Regions from separate parts of the Velazquezella soli genome, predicted to be linked through region 2. Evidence: riboswitches for the same ligand, from Rfam matches in the RefSeq annotation. Region 2 holds a riboswitch; the other holds the start of a gene.
The links. A riboswitch is a leader RNA that binds a small molecule or an ion and turns the genes downstream of it on or off. The one in region 2 is predicted to bind thiamine pyrophosphate.

Region 1 (6,487 bases), on a different contig from region 2:
CAGATACGCTGTCTCACTACCTGACAGACGGCCGCGGCGAAACGCTGCTGGTCAACGGCGAACAGCGGCATGTCGCGGGCTACATGAAGGATTTCCTGTTCCAGCCGGAACAGATCCGCACGCCGATCAAGAACCTCTCCGGTGGCGAGCGCGCGCGCCTGATGCTGGCCCGCATGCTGGCAAAGCCGTCGAACCTTCTGATCCTCGACGAACCGACCAACGACCTCGACATCGAGACGCTGGACCTCTTGCAGGAAATCGTCGCGGGCTATGCCGGCACCGTCATTCTCGTTAGCCATGACCGCGACTTTCTCGACCGCACCGTGACCTCGACGATCGCCCCGACAGACCCGGATGCCCCTGATGGCCGCTGGATCGAATATGCAGGCGGCTATACCGACATGCTGCAGCAGCGCAAAGGCATGGCCGACGAAAAGCGCCGCGCCGATAAGGCGGAAAAGGCGAAAACGGACAGCACTGCTCCGGCTGCGACCAAGGCAAAGGGCAAGCTCTCCTTCAAGCAGAAGTTCGCGCTGGAAAACCTCCCCAAGGACATGGCCAAGGCGCAGGACGAGATCGCTACATCCGAACGGAAGATGGCCGATCCCAAACTCTTCGCCAAAGACCCGTCGGCGTTTTCGAAGCTTGCCGCAGAAACGGCAAAACTACGCGATCGTGTCGCCAAAATGGAAGAAGAATGGCTGGAGCTTGAGATGCTCCGAGAACAGATTGAAGGATAGTTAAAGAATTCCTATACTTAACAAATAAATATCCACCGTTTTATTTGTCGCGAGCCGGAACAAACATTCCCCGGTGACGTTCGGCATCCATCAAGTGGTCGAAATGCGTAGTGCGGTATGAATGCCGACATGCCGACCAGATGGAAACAAAACGGTTAGGAATGTCCAATGCTGACTAATGTGATGCGTCGTCGGCTGGCGAGTGATGCAATGGAACAGCGCGTTCTGATCGTCGAGGACGAATTCCTGATCGCGCTTGATGTTGCCGAGACTGTCGAGAGCATGGGTCTCAAGGTTGCAGGCTTTGCCAGCGCCCGCAAGCACGCCCTGTCGCTCGGCGCATACGCCGATATCGCGCTGGTCGACGTCAATCTCTCCGACGGCCGGACCGGTCCGGAAATCGGACGCGAACTCGCTGCCGAATACGGCCTGACGGTCATCTTCATGACGGCCAATCCGGAAGACGTGAAAGACGGCGTCGAGGGATCGCTCGGCGTTCTGACCAAGCCTGTCATGCCGCATGTGGTGGAGCAGACAATCGACTATGCTATCGCCAACCGTCTCGGCGGCATGGCGATCGTGCCGCGTGACCTCAAGATATTCCGCAACGACTCCCAGTCAGGCTACGCGCTCAACGCGTGAACCTTGTTGCCAAAGAACTACTAGCAAGAAAGCCGTCCGGCACGCCGGGCGGCTTTCTTGCTATCGCGACTGCTATCGCACGATGCCTTTCGGTCCTTTGGCCCTGAACGCAAGACGGCAGGGTTCGACACCACTTGCCAGACAATTCCTTCACCGTTACATCTAACCCCGCTCTAACGGGGTGCTGCGCGGTAACGCGCGGCTGAGAGGCTTTCAGCCAACCCGCGGAACCTGATCCGGCTAACACCGGCGGAGGGATTAGACGGCTCACGCTCAGCGCCTATTCCCCTTGTAGATTGACTTTGAAGGAGGCGTTGATGCGCAAACTCTTGCTATTGCTCACCGTGGCTGCGGCCACCATCATCATGTCGCCGGCAGCCAAGGCCGAAGACAAGGTGCTGACCATCTACACCTATGAAAGCTTTACTGCCGACTGGGGCCCCGGCCCCAAGGTGAAGGCGGCTTTCGAAAAGACCTGCGCCTGCAAGGTCGAATTCGTGGCTGTCGCCGATGGCGTAGCCCTTTTGACCCGGCTGAAGCTGGAGGGTGAGACGACCAAGGCCGATATCGCGCTCGGCCTCGACACCAACCTGATTTCGGAGGCCAAGGCCACCGGCCTGTTCGAACCGCATGGACTGCAGGCATCGTCCGGGAATGGCGGCATCAGCGTTCCCGGCAATTACGCCGATGATACGTTCCTGCCCTATGACTACGGTCATTTCGCCGTCGTCTACGACACGAAGACCATCACGAACCCGCCGAAGAGCCTGAAGGAACTGGTGGAGGGCGATCCGTCGCAGAAGATCGCGATCGAAGATCCGCGCACCTCGACACCCGGCCTCGGCCTGCTTTTGTGGATGAAATCCGTCTATGGCGACAAGGCGCCGGAAGCCTGGGCAAAGCTGAAGGGCCGCATCCTGACCGTCACACCCGGCTGGTCGGAAGCCTATGGCCTGTTTACCAAGGGCGAAGTGCCGATGGTTCTGTCCTATACGACCTCGCCTGCCTACCACATGGTGGAGGAGAACGAGAACCGTTACCAGGCGGCTGCTTTTTCCGAGGGACATTACGTTCAGATCGAAGTGGCCGGCATGCTGAAGGGCGCCCGTGACAAGGATCTCGCCCGTGACTTCCTGAAGTTCATGGTGTCGCAGGGCTTCCAGGATGTGATCCCTACCACCAACTGGATGATGCCGGTGACGAAGACGTCGCAACCGCTGCCAGACGCTTTCGGCAAGCTAGTTCAGCCGGAAAAGACATTCCTGATGGGATCTGACGAAGTCGCGAAGAACCGCCAGGCATGGATCGACGAATGGCTCAATGCCATGAGCATGAACTGATCGGCTGAACCGGGCATGCTGCTGACCGCTGCCGAGCGAAGACGGGGGATTTCGGGCGGGGTGATAAGCCTCGGCGCGATCGCGCTTTTCGTCGGCATCGCGGTCTCGGCCCTGCTGTCCTGGGACGCCCCTGAAACGCAGGGGCGATTGTTCTCGGCCTATACCGGCCGCATCCTGCAGTTCACGCTGTGGCAAGCGGCGCTATCGACCTTGTTCTCCGTATGCCTTGCCCTTCCCGTGGCGCTGTCACTGGCAAGACGGCCGCATTTCATCGGCCGTATCTGGATCGTGCGGCTGATGGCGTTGCCGATGGGTCTGCCGGTTCTGATCGGTGCGCTGGGTCTGATCGGCATCTGGGGGCGCCAGGGCGCGGTCAATAGTTTCCTCTCGACATTGGGGCTTGAGCAGCCGATCAGCATTTACGGCCTGACCGGTATTCTCCTCGCCCATGTCTTCTTCAACCTGCCGCTGGCCGCCCGACTGTTTCTCGTGGCGCTCGAGCGGCAGCCTGCGGAATACTGGCTGCTCTCCACCAGCCTCGGCATGAAGCCGTTGTCGATCTTCCGTTTCATCGAGGGGCCCGCTCTCATCCGGGTCGTGCCGGGCATTGCCGGGCTGATCTTCATGCTCTGCGCCACCAGTTTCACGCTGGTCCTGATTCTGGGCGGCGGGCCGGCGGCGACGACGCTGGAAGTGGCGATCTACCAGTCGCTGCGCTTCGATTTCGATCCGCCGCGTGCCATCGGACTGGCGGTGCTACAGATCGCCGTGACGGGCCTGATCCTCGCCGCCCTCGCGTTTCTCCCCGCCCCCGACGGCACGCATGTCACTGCCGGCCGCGCCACCCGCCGCTTCGATGGGCGCACATGGGGCGCACGGGCCTGGGACGGCTCGACGATCCTCGCTGCGACGCTGTTTCTCGTCCTGCCGCTTGCCTCGATCTTCATTGCCGGCATCAAGGCCGATCTCTGGCGACTGGCCTCCAGCCCCGCCTTCCTCAACGCAGCCTATACAAGCCTGTCGATCGCGCTCTTGTCAGGCCTCCTGGCCGTCAGCGTCGCGCTGGCGATCATCCATGCGCGCATTGCCATAAAGGATGTCCGCCACCCCGGCATCCCGGCGCGCGGGCTGGCGGCGATGCTGGGTGCGACGTCGTCGCTGGTGCTGCTGGTGCCGCCGGTCGTGATCGGGACAGGCTGGTTCCTGCTGCTTCGCCCGTTCGGAGATGTCTCGCGTTTTGCCCCCGCACTGGTCGCGGCCATCAACATGCTGATGGCCCTGCCCTTCGTGATGCGGGTGCTGGAACCGGCGATCGAGGATCATCGGCGGCAGACGGCACGCCTAGCCGCGAGCCTCGGCGTAACAGGCTTCTCGAGGCTGCGGCGGATCGACCTGCCCTTCCTGATCGGCCCAATCCTTACGGCACTGTCGTTTGCCATGGCGCTCTCGCTCGGCGATCTCGGAGCCGTGGCCCTGTTCGGCTCCACGGAACTGACGACCCTGCCCTGGCTCGTCTACAGCAGGTTGTCGAGCTACCGAACGAACGACGCCGATGGGCTTGCCCTGCTTTTGGGCATGATATGTCTGGCGCTCACGATCCTCGGAAGTCTGAGCCGGCGAAAGGGATACGATGGCTGACGGCATCCGCCTGGAAAAGACTGCGCTGCAACTCGGCACCAAACGGTTCAGCTTCGATATTGCCATGACCGACGGCGCGATTACCGCCGTGACCGGGCCGTCTGGTTCGGGGAAATCGACCCTCTTGAACCTGATCGCGGGCTTCGAGATACCGGAGTCCGGCCGCATCCTGATTGCCGGCGAGGACGTGACCCACGCGCACCCCTCAAAGCGGCCGATTTCGCTGGTGTTCCAGGACAACAATCTGTTCGCCCATCTCGACCTCGTCACCAATATCGGCCTCGGCGTCGATCCGTCCCTCAAGCTTTCCCGTGAGGACAGGGTGAGAATTTCGCAGTCACTCGAGCGTGTCGGGCTTGCAGGATTCGAGACGCGCAAACCGGGAACGCTGTCCGGCGGCGAGAGGCAGCGCGCGGCATTTGCGCGGGTGCTGGTGCGAAAAAGACCCGTCCTTTTGATGGACGAGCCGTTTGCGGCGCTTGATCCCGAACTCAGGTCTTCGATGGCGTCGCTGCTCCTGGACCTGCACCGCGAAACCGGCAATACGGTGGTGATCGTCAGCCACGACCGCGCCGAGGTTCAAAAGCTTGCCGATGTGGTGGTTGCCGTCGACGATGGCACCATCGTCAACTCCGCCGCAAACACGGCTATTCCCTACGCCCGCTAGAGGCCAGTCGACGGAGCGTCGTCACGAATAGAGACAGGCGAAAACCAACGTTATCGCAGTGCCACAATTTGGTCTTGCGGCGATGTCATCGCCTTGGTTTATCAGAAGTCAATTGCAAACGCGCCGGCTGAACCTATCTCTTTTATCTGTGCATGCGATGCGAAAATCGGTACGAAGCGAAGGTGAACAGGACTGACGGTGCAGAAGACACGGATCAAAACACGCGAGGACGCGACACCCGGCAGGACCGGGCAGACCAGCGCACCGCGCCGTTGGAGACGCTTTGCCGTCGTGTTGCTCGCAAGTGCAGCACTCGCAGGCTGCCAGTCCGTGTTCGATCAGGCCTACACGCCGAATGTTTCTCCATCAGACTCGCCGCAGATCGTCGACGAGGTTCAGAAGAACGATCCGCGGGCGCAGATGGGTGCACGCGAGCATCCCCGTATCGTGGCAAGCTATGGCGGCGAATATCGTGACGCCAAGACCGAACGGCTGGTCGCCCGGATTGCCGGCGCCCTGACCGCCGTTTCGGAAAATCCGACGCAATCCTTCCGGATCACTATCCTCAATTCCCCGGCGATCAACGCCTTCGCCCTGCCCGGTGGCTATCTCTATGTCACCCGCGGATTGCTGGCGCTCGCCAACGACGCTTCGGAAGTCGCGGCCGTGCTGTCGCACGAGATGGGCCACGTCACCGCCAACCACGGCATCGAACGCCAGCGGCGCGAAGAAGCCGAAGTGATCGCCAGCCGGGTGGTCGCCGAAGTTCTGTCGAGCGACATCGCCGGCAAGCAGGCGCTTGCCCGCGGCAAGCTGAGACTTGCAGCGTTTTCGCGCCAGCAGGAACTGCAGGCGGACGTGATCGGTGTGCGGATGCTGGGCGAAGCCGGCTACGACCCCTATGCCGCTGCGCGCTTCCTCGATTCGATGGCGGCCTATGCGCGCTACTCGGCGGTCGATCCCGACAGCGACCAGAGCCTGGACTTCCTGTCCAGCCACCCGAACTCCGCCCAGCGCGTCGATCTGGCCCGCCGGCATGCCCGCAATTTCGGCCAGGAAGGCGTCGGCGACAAGGGTCGCGACTATTTCCTCGCCGGCATCGACGGTCTTCTCTATGGCGACAGCCCCCAGGAGGGCTATGTGCGAGGCCAGACCTTCCTGCACGGGGGCCTTGGAATACGCTTCGACGTTCCGCCGGACTTCCGCATCGACAACAAGGTGGAAGCGGTTCTCGCGACGGGACCGGGCGAAACCGCGATCCGTTTTGATGGCGTGGCCGCCGGCGACACCAGCAGCCTGCCGAACTATCTGACCAGCGGCTGGGTGGCCGGGCTTCAGCCGGAAACCGTGCGCGAGACGACCGTCAACGGCCTGCCGGCCGCAACCGCACGCGCCTCTGCCGAACGCTGGGATTTCGACGTGACCGTGATCAAGGTCAATGATCAGATCTTCCGGTTCCT
Region 2 (6,487 bases):
TCGAGGCCAACCGGTGGATCGGGGTTCTGTTTCGACAGGGTCTCGAACACCCCGCCGATACAGGCATAGCTGGCCTGAGCTCGTCCGGCGCGTTCCGCATCGGCACGTGTCTTGACGGTGAGGCCGATGATGGTGTCGGGGCCGAGCAGCCGGCGTGCGGTCCCGGCATCCATGTCGTCAGCACCCAGATGCACGCCGTCGGCGCCTGAAGCAAGCGCCACATCGACACGGTCGTTGATCACAAGCGGCACGCCGGTGCCATCAAGGGCGGCCTTGATGCTTTTGGCCATGGCGATCATCTGCCGGGTGGAGCCGGTCTTGTCGCGGTACTGGATCAGCGTCGCGCCGTTTCTCGCGGCCTTTGCTGCAAGATCCGCAAGGTCGCCGACATCGGTGAGACCAGCATCGACGATCGGGTTCAGTCGGTAATCAAATCTCATGGTCGATCCTTCCGTGCAGGCTGAGTTCATCGGGCGTCAGCGCTGACAGTGCATCCAGGAAGGCAACGGCGAAACTGCCGGGACCGCGCGCGTGCTCGGCGGCCTGTTCCGCGGCGACGCCGGTCGCCGCCAGCGCTGCTGCGGCCGCTGCCATAGCATCCGGTTCCACGGCCAGAAACGCGGCGATGACGCCGCCCGATAGGCAACCGGTCCCGGTGACATCCGCCATCCATCGGTGGCCGTTACGAACAGTGCCGGTTCGCGCGCCATCCGTCAGGCGATCGTGAGCGCCGGTCTCGATTTTCAGTGTTTCGCCAATGTCTCCGAACAGCGCCATCTCCGCGCTGTTGCCACGCAGTACTGTTGGGCGGCGGGCGATCAATGTCTTTGCAAACTCCAGCCGCACGGGGGAATAGTCGCTATGAACGGGATCGAGGACCCAGGGTTTTCCATGATCGTTTGCGACCTCGACAGCCAGTTCGATCACCTTGCGACGGTCAGCATCCAGCGTGCCGAGATTGACGACGAGGACATCAGCCTTGGAGACGAAACCGACGATTTCGTCCGGGGAGGAGGTCATCGAGGGGATGGCGCCGATTGCAGTGATGCCGTCAGCAACGAATTTCTGCACCACGGTGTTCATCAGGCAATGGACGCGCGGGCGCCGGGCCCTCACACGTGCCAGGAGATCGCCGGCCTGTTGCGGCGTCGGGGAATTGTTCATTGTCATCACCGGATTTCGATCGCCACGTCATCGACCGGCGGGGCGTGCGGAATAAGGCCGCTCGCGGCCATGAACTCACCGAAGCGCTGGTAGCGACCCCGATCCAGCGCTGCAGGCCGTTTGGCGAAACGCGGCAGCGTGTCGGTGAACGCCTGACGATTGAGCGGGTCGTCGAGGTTGGGATAGGCCTTGATGAACAGTTTCCAGGCATCATCGGGGTGATTGGTCAGGAAAATTGCAGCCTTCTCGACGGCTTCGAGAAAGCGGGGCAGGCGAGGATCTGTCGCCAGCCCGTCGCGTGTGACGAAGATCAGCTCGTCGTAAACGGGGACGCCGTGTTCTTCCGGAAAGAATGAACGGCCCTCGTGCCCTTCGATCCGCATCTGCGTCAGTTCGAAGTTTCTGAAGCCGCCAAGCGTGGCATCGACCTTGCCGCCGATCAGCGACGGCGAGAGGGCGAAATTGACGTTGATCAGTTCGACCTCGGTAAGCCCAATGCCTTCGCCCTCGAGCATGCGCTTCAGCATCGCGTCTTCGAAACCCGTGACGGAAAAGCCGACCTTCTTGCCGCGCAGGTCCTTGAGGCTCTTGATCGGGCCATCGGCGAGAACCGTCACCGTATTCAAGGGCGTTTCGACGAGGGTACCGATTCGCTTGAGCGGCAGGCCGGCTGCACGATCGAGATACAGGTTCGGTTGGTAGTGGATGCCGATATCGGCCTGGCCGGCGGCAACGAGGCGAGGCACCGTCGACGGGTCGGCGGGAGGCACCAGCTCGACATCGAGGCCGGCGGCTTTGAAATAGCCGTTTTCGGCGGCAATCACGAGCGGCGCATGGTCCGGGTTCACAAACCATTCAAGCATGACGGTGAGCTTTTCTGCGGCATGCGTTGCGGATGCATTCATGCTGGCGGATATGGCAATGGCAAAGGCCAGAAGCATGCGTTTCATGGGTGGTCGTCTCTCCTCACGATGATAACTGTGTCTGTGGTTCGGTCTCGGTCGCCCAATGGGGGTGTCCCTTTACGAGACGGTCGAAACCCAGGCGCAGCGCGACGCTGGTCAGGGCCAGGATGGTCATGGCTGCGAAAACGGTGTCGGTCTGCATGCGGGCGTTCGCCTGAACCATGACGAAGCCGAGCCCGGCTGAAGCCCCGACCCATTCGCCGATCACGGCACCCAGGGGCGCGAGCGGCACGGCGACGCGCAGACCGGACACGAGCGCCGGCAGCGCAAGCGGTGTTCTGAGCCTCACAAGGATCTGCCAGGGCGTCGCTCTTGTCAGCGCGGCGGCTTCCAGAATCGCTGGTTCCGTCCGCCTCAGGCCATCTGCGAAGGCGGAGGCGACCGGGAAGAAGATGACGAGCGTCGTCATCATCACTTTCGACGCCATGCCGAAACCGAGCCAGAGCACCAGGATGGGTGCCAGCACGAAGACCGGAAAGGTCTGCAGGATAAGGATGATCGGCCAGGCAAGCCTGCCGGCCCGCGGGAATGCCACAACGAGAAACGCAACCGCCGCACCGAAAATGCTGCCTGCGATGAGACCTGCAAGGATTTCGCTCAGGGTGACGAGCGTGTGGTGGGCGAGGAAGCCGCTCTGACCCACCAATGCCTGCACCACCGCGAGTGGTGACGGCAGAAGATAGCGCGGCGGTGAAAAAACCTGAACGGCAAGCTGCCAGCTTACCAGTAGCAGAAAAAGCCCGAGGGCTGCGAACCGGGACTGCATGTCAGCGACGCGGGTTCAAACCGTCGAACCGCATTCGTCCTATTCGGGGATTTCTCGAGAGCGTAAGCATGGCTGATCTCCTGACCTTGACATCATGGAGATCCAGGCGAGCGGAGAATAAGAAAGAGGTGCGGTATTGCGCCGTTTCCGTTCCTACGCCGGTATGACCCGGATCAGGTTCAAGGGTCCGGCTCACCGCCATCTCAGCACCGTTCGATGCTCCCCTCGGAATGACGCCAAGGTTGGACAAAGAAACGGCCTTTGTCAATCGCTTGCGATCGCTGTCCGGCAGAGCCTGCGCGGCGAGCTGACAAAAATTTTATTCTATGTCATCCGCCTCAAGGAAACCCGGGGCCCGTCCGCTGGTTATGTCTTCGCAACTTAGGAGGAGCAACCATGACCGATAGAGAACAGGAACAGCGCGAACGGGCCTACAGACTGTGGGAGGAAGAAGGCCGTCCTGAAGGGTCCCATGACGATCACTGGAAGCGTTCCGAGCATCCAGCCGACATGTCGGATCAGGAAAGCGACGATGTGACCAAGGTCAACCAGCAGGCTGATGCCGCGTTTGGTGGAGAGAACGATGCAGCGGCCGACGATGCCGCCACAATCCGGCCTCCGTCGTCAGTCGCGCCGGACTGACGACGACCAGCGGCAGTCTGGATAGGTATCAGACCTGCCCTGCACGAAAGGGCTTGGCACAACACCTCGAAATATCGGCTGCCGATAGTTCGGCCGTCGACACACTTCAGCCGTCGCGAACACCGTTCGTCCGGTCCACTTTATGCGTCGTCGGGGGATCGAGAACCTGACCGAAACACACGACGGCCACCCGTTTTCCGGTGGCTTTCGCCAGATACATATAGTCGTCAGCGCGTTTGACATAAGTTTGCGGCGTGTCTTCGGCCTTTAGGAACGTAACGCCGACCGCGGCACCCGTGAATGTCACCTGGCCATCGATGGGGATCGGCTTGAACACCCTTTCCATCGTTTCCTGAATATGGGTCTGCATATCGCCCGCAAACTTGCGATCCATGTCGAGAAGAATAGCAAACTCGTCTCCTCCGACCCTGGCGATGAAATCCGTCGCTCGGAAACTTTCGCGAAGTCTCGCCGAGATCGTTCGCAAGACTTCGTCGCCTGCGGAATGCCCCAGACTGTCGTTGACGATCTTGAAGCCGTTGAGATCGATGTAGGCGATGGCGAGCTTTCTATCATTGAGCAGGTTGCGGGCAACCTCTCCGGCAACAACCTCATCAAAACAGGCTCGGTTTGGGAGTCCTGACAGGGCATCGGTCTGCGCGGAGGTTTTCAGAGCGCTTTCGATAGCGCGCTGCTGCCTGACGCGGGCAGACACATCGACAATGACCTCCACATCGAATGAAACGCCATCTACGATCGTGCGTTGCGCAGAAATCAGGGTTGGGATGATCGTACCATCCGAATGAGCAATCTCAACATCTTCGAGCTCGTAGGCGCCGTCCTCGCGCAACAGCCGGTGCCGTCTGTCGCGGGCGGGATTGTCGATCGCGGCACCCTCGGAAATCAGCTTCTTTCCGTTGATCTCGTCCCATTTCAGGCCGGTGAGCTTCAGATAGGCATCGTTGACTTTGACGTAGCTCGAGGTTTTCGTGTCGCTCGTCGTGATGGCCATGGCAATGGGCGCGGACTCAAACATCCTCATCAGCATCGAGATCAAGTGTTGCGTCGGCAGGACATCAGCTTGGTCCGGATCATGCCAGACATGAGGAGCCTTCACGGATACTTTCCCGTCCAGCGGGACCTCCGTGGGCACGATCTCGGTGATGGTGCCGTACCATTTCACGATCTTGCCGGTCGCATCGCGATGAGGCTTTGCTCGACTGACCATCCATCGCCAGCTGTCGTCGTGCAGACGCATGCGAAACCTGGTTTCAAAGGGGTCGCCGGATGGCAGCCATCCAAGCCATTCCCGTCGAACCCGCAAACTGTCGTCCGGATGCATCCGACCGTACCAGTCCGCGATCCGGTCACGCATCCTGGACATCGTCGGGTCTGGCGTTGGCCCCATGAAATTGACAATGCCTTCGGCATCGCTCGACCAGGGAATGTTGGGGCTGAGTTCGATCGACCATCGTGCGTGGTCTTCCGTCTCGGTCAGCGCCTTTTCCATCGACTTGTGACCGGTAACATCGATCGCCGTGACCGAAATGCCGATCGGCTCGCCGGCGTCGTCATCGACCCGCTGGTTCACCACGAGGAGAATGTTCTCACTTCCGGGCGGACGATATTCGTCCACAATCAAAGGCTCGCCCGCAAGGACTCGCTGAAGATCTTTGGTGACCCGGCGCGCCTCTCGTGCCGGCATGAAACTGTGAACGGTGAGCCCGATCATCTGCTCGGGCGTTAATCCCAGCATTGCAGCGAACCGATTGTTTACACTGACATGGCGCAAGTCTGAATCGAGAAAGCAGAGACCGACCGGTGCCGCCTCATAGAGCGTTTCCAGTTGATGGACCCGCTGGAACAGCGAGCCGGTTCCGCGGCGTTCCGTGAGTGGCTTCTGCTTGCTGACAGCGAGATGCCGTTCTGTCGCATCGCCGTCGACAGGTCTGCCAAACAGCCACCCCTGTCCAACGTCGCAACCAAGACGCTTCAGCATTTCTGCCTGTTCTTCGGTTTCAACGCCTTCGGCAACAACCGTCATGCCAAGGCTTTGCCCCAGCCCAATGACCGAGGCGACGATTTTCCGGCTGCCGCTGTCATGCTGCATGGAGCGCACGAAGCTTGTGTCGATCTTCAGTTTGTCGAAGGGGAACGCGTGAAGCCGCGTCAGGCTGGCAAAGCCGGTCCCGAAGTCGTCGAGGGAGATGCCCATGCCGGCAGACTTGAGCGATGCTATGTTTTCCCTGACGACTGTATCGTCATCGAGCAGTGCGCTTTCCGTCATTTCGATATGGATCCGGTTCATCGGAAACCCGGTGTCCGAGATTATCGAAGCCAGAAAGTGGAAGAGGTCTGGGTCCTGAAACTGCGTCGGCGACAGGTTGATCGCGAGGACAAAGTCTCCCCTCCAGCTTGCAGCTTTGCGACAGGCATCCTGGACGATCTTTTGCGTCAAAGCGCCGATCAGATTGCTGGTTTCTGCGAACGGAATGAAATCTGAAGGTGCGATGGCACCTGCTTCGGACTCGGTCCAACGCGCAAGAACCTCAAAGCCGATGATCGCACCGTTCTGCAGATCGACAAGCGGCTGAAATGCCGGCCAGATCGCATCGGTTGAGAGGGCTTCGGAAAGTCGTCGCTTCGACAAGATGCTGTCCTTGGCGGACGCGGGTCCTTTCGTCAAAACCTGCTGTGCAGATTTACGATTTGCCGGACCGATATGTCGACCAGAGATCATGGTACTTTCCACACTTGCGGAAAAGCAATGTCAGAGACCGCTTAAGAATAGATTAGCATGGCTTAATTTAAGAAATGATCCGTATCTGTCGGCATCTACATTGGTTCATGGCCGCCATGAGCTATGACCCCGCTCGTGAGACTACAGGAGCGCGCTGCGGATCTTGCTGATGGCGACGTCGGGATCCGAGCCATAGGGAATGAGCCCCTT

Region 1: linked by a shared signal. The riboswitch ahead of thiB (thiamine ABC transporter substrate binding subunit) and the one ahead of AC0JZ8_RS21995 (ABC transporter permease) in region 2 are both predicted to bind thiamine pyrophosphate.

What each region holds. Positions count from the first base shown of each region.
Region 1 covers NZ_CDRNXF010000004.1:709,698-716,184, reverse strand. The annotation lists gene AC0JZ8_RS06990 (ABC-F family ATP-binding cassette domain-containing protein) at 1-740, shown strand, start outside; gene AC0JZ8_RS06985 (response regulator) at 909-1,382, shown strand; TPP riboswitch at 1,550-1,657, shown strand; gene thiB (thiamine ABC transporter substrate binding subunit) at 1,685-2,722, shown strand; gene thiP (thiamine/thiamine pyrophosphate ABC transporter permease ThiP) at 2,738-4,360, shown strand; gene AC0JZ8_RS06970 (thiamine ABC transporter ATP-binding protein) at 4,353-5,027, shown strand; gene AC0JZ8_RS06965 (M48 family metalloprotease) at 5,241-6,487, shown strand, end outside.
Region 2 covers NZ_CDRNXF010000005.1:324,081-330,567, reverse strand. The annotation lists gene thiE (thiamine phosphate synthase) at 1-440, opposite strand, end outside; gene AC0JZ8_RS22005 (hydroxyethylthiazole kinase) at 430-1,170, opposite strand; gene AC0JZ8_RS22000 (ABC transporter substrate-binding protein) at 1,170-2,114, opposite strand; gene AC0JZ8_RS21995 (ABC transporter permease) at 2,131-2,895, opposite strand; TPP riboswitch at 3,029-3,131, opposite strand; gene AC0JZ8_RS21990 (DUF2934 domain-containing protein) at 3,292-3,537, shown strand; gene AC0JZ8_RS21985 (EAL domain-containing protein) at 3,644-6,187, opposite strand; gene AC0JZ8_RS21980 (SCO family protein) at 6,419-6,487, opposite strand, start outside.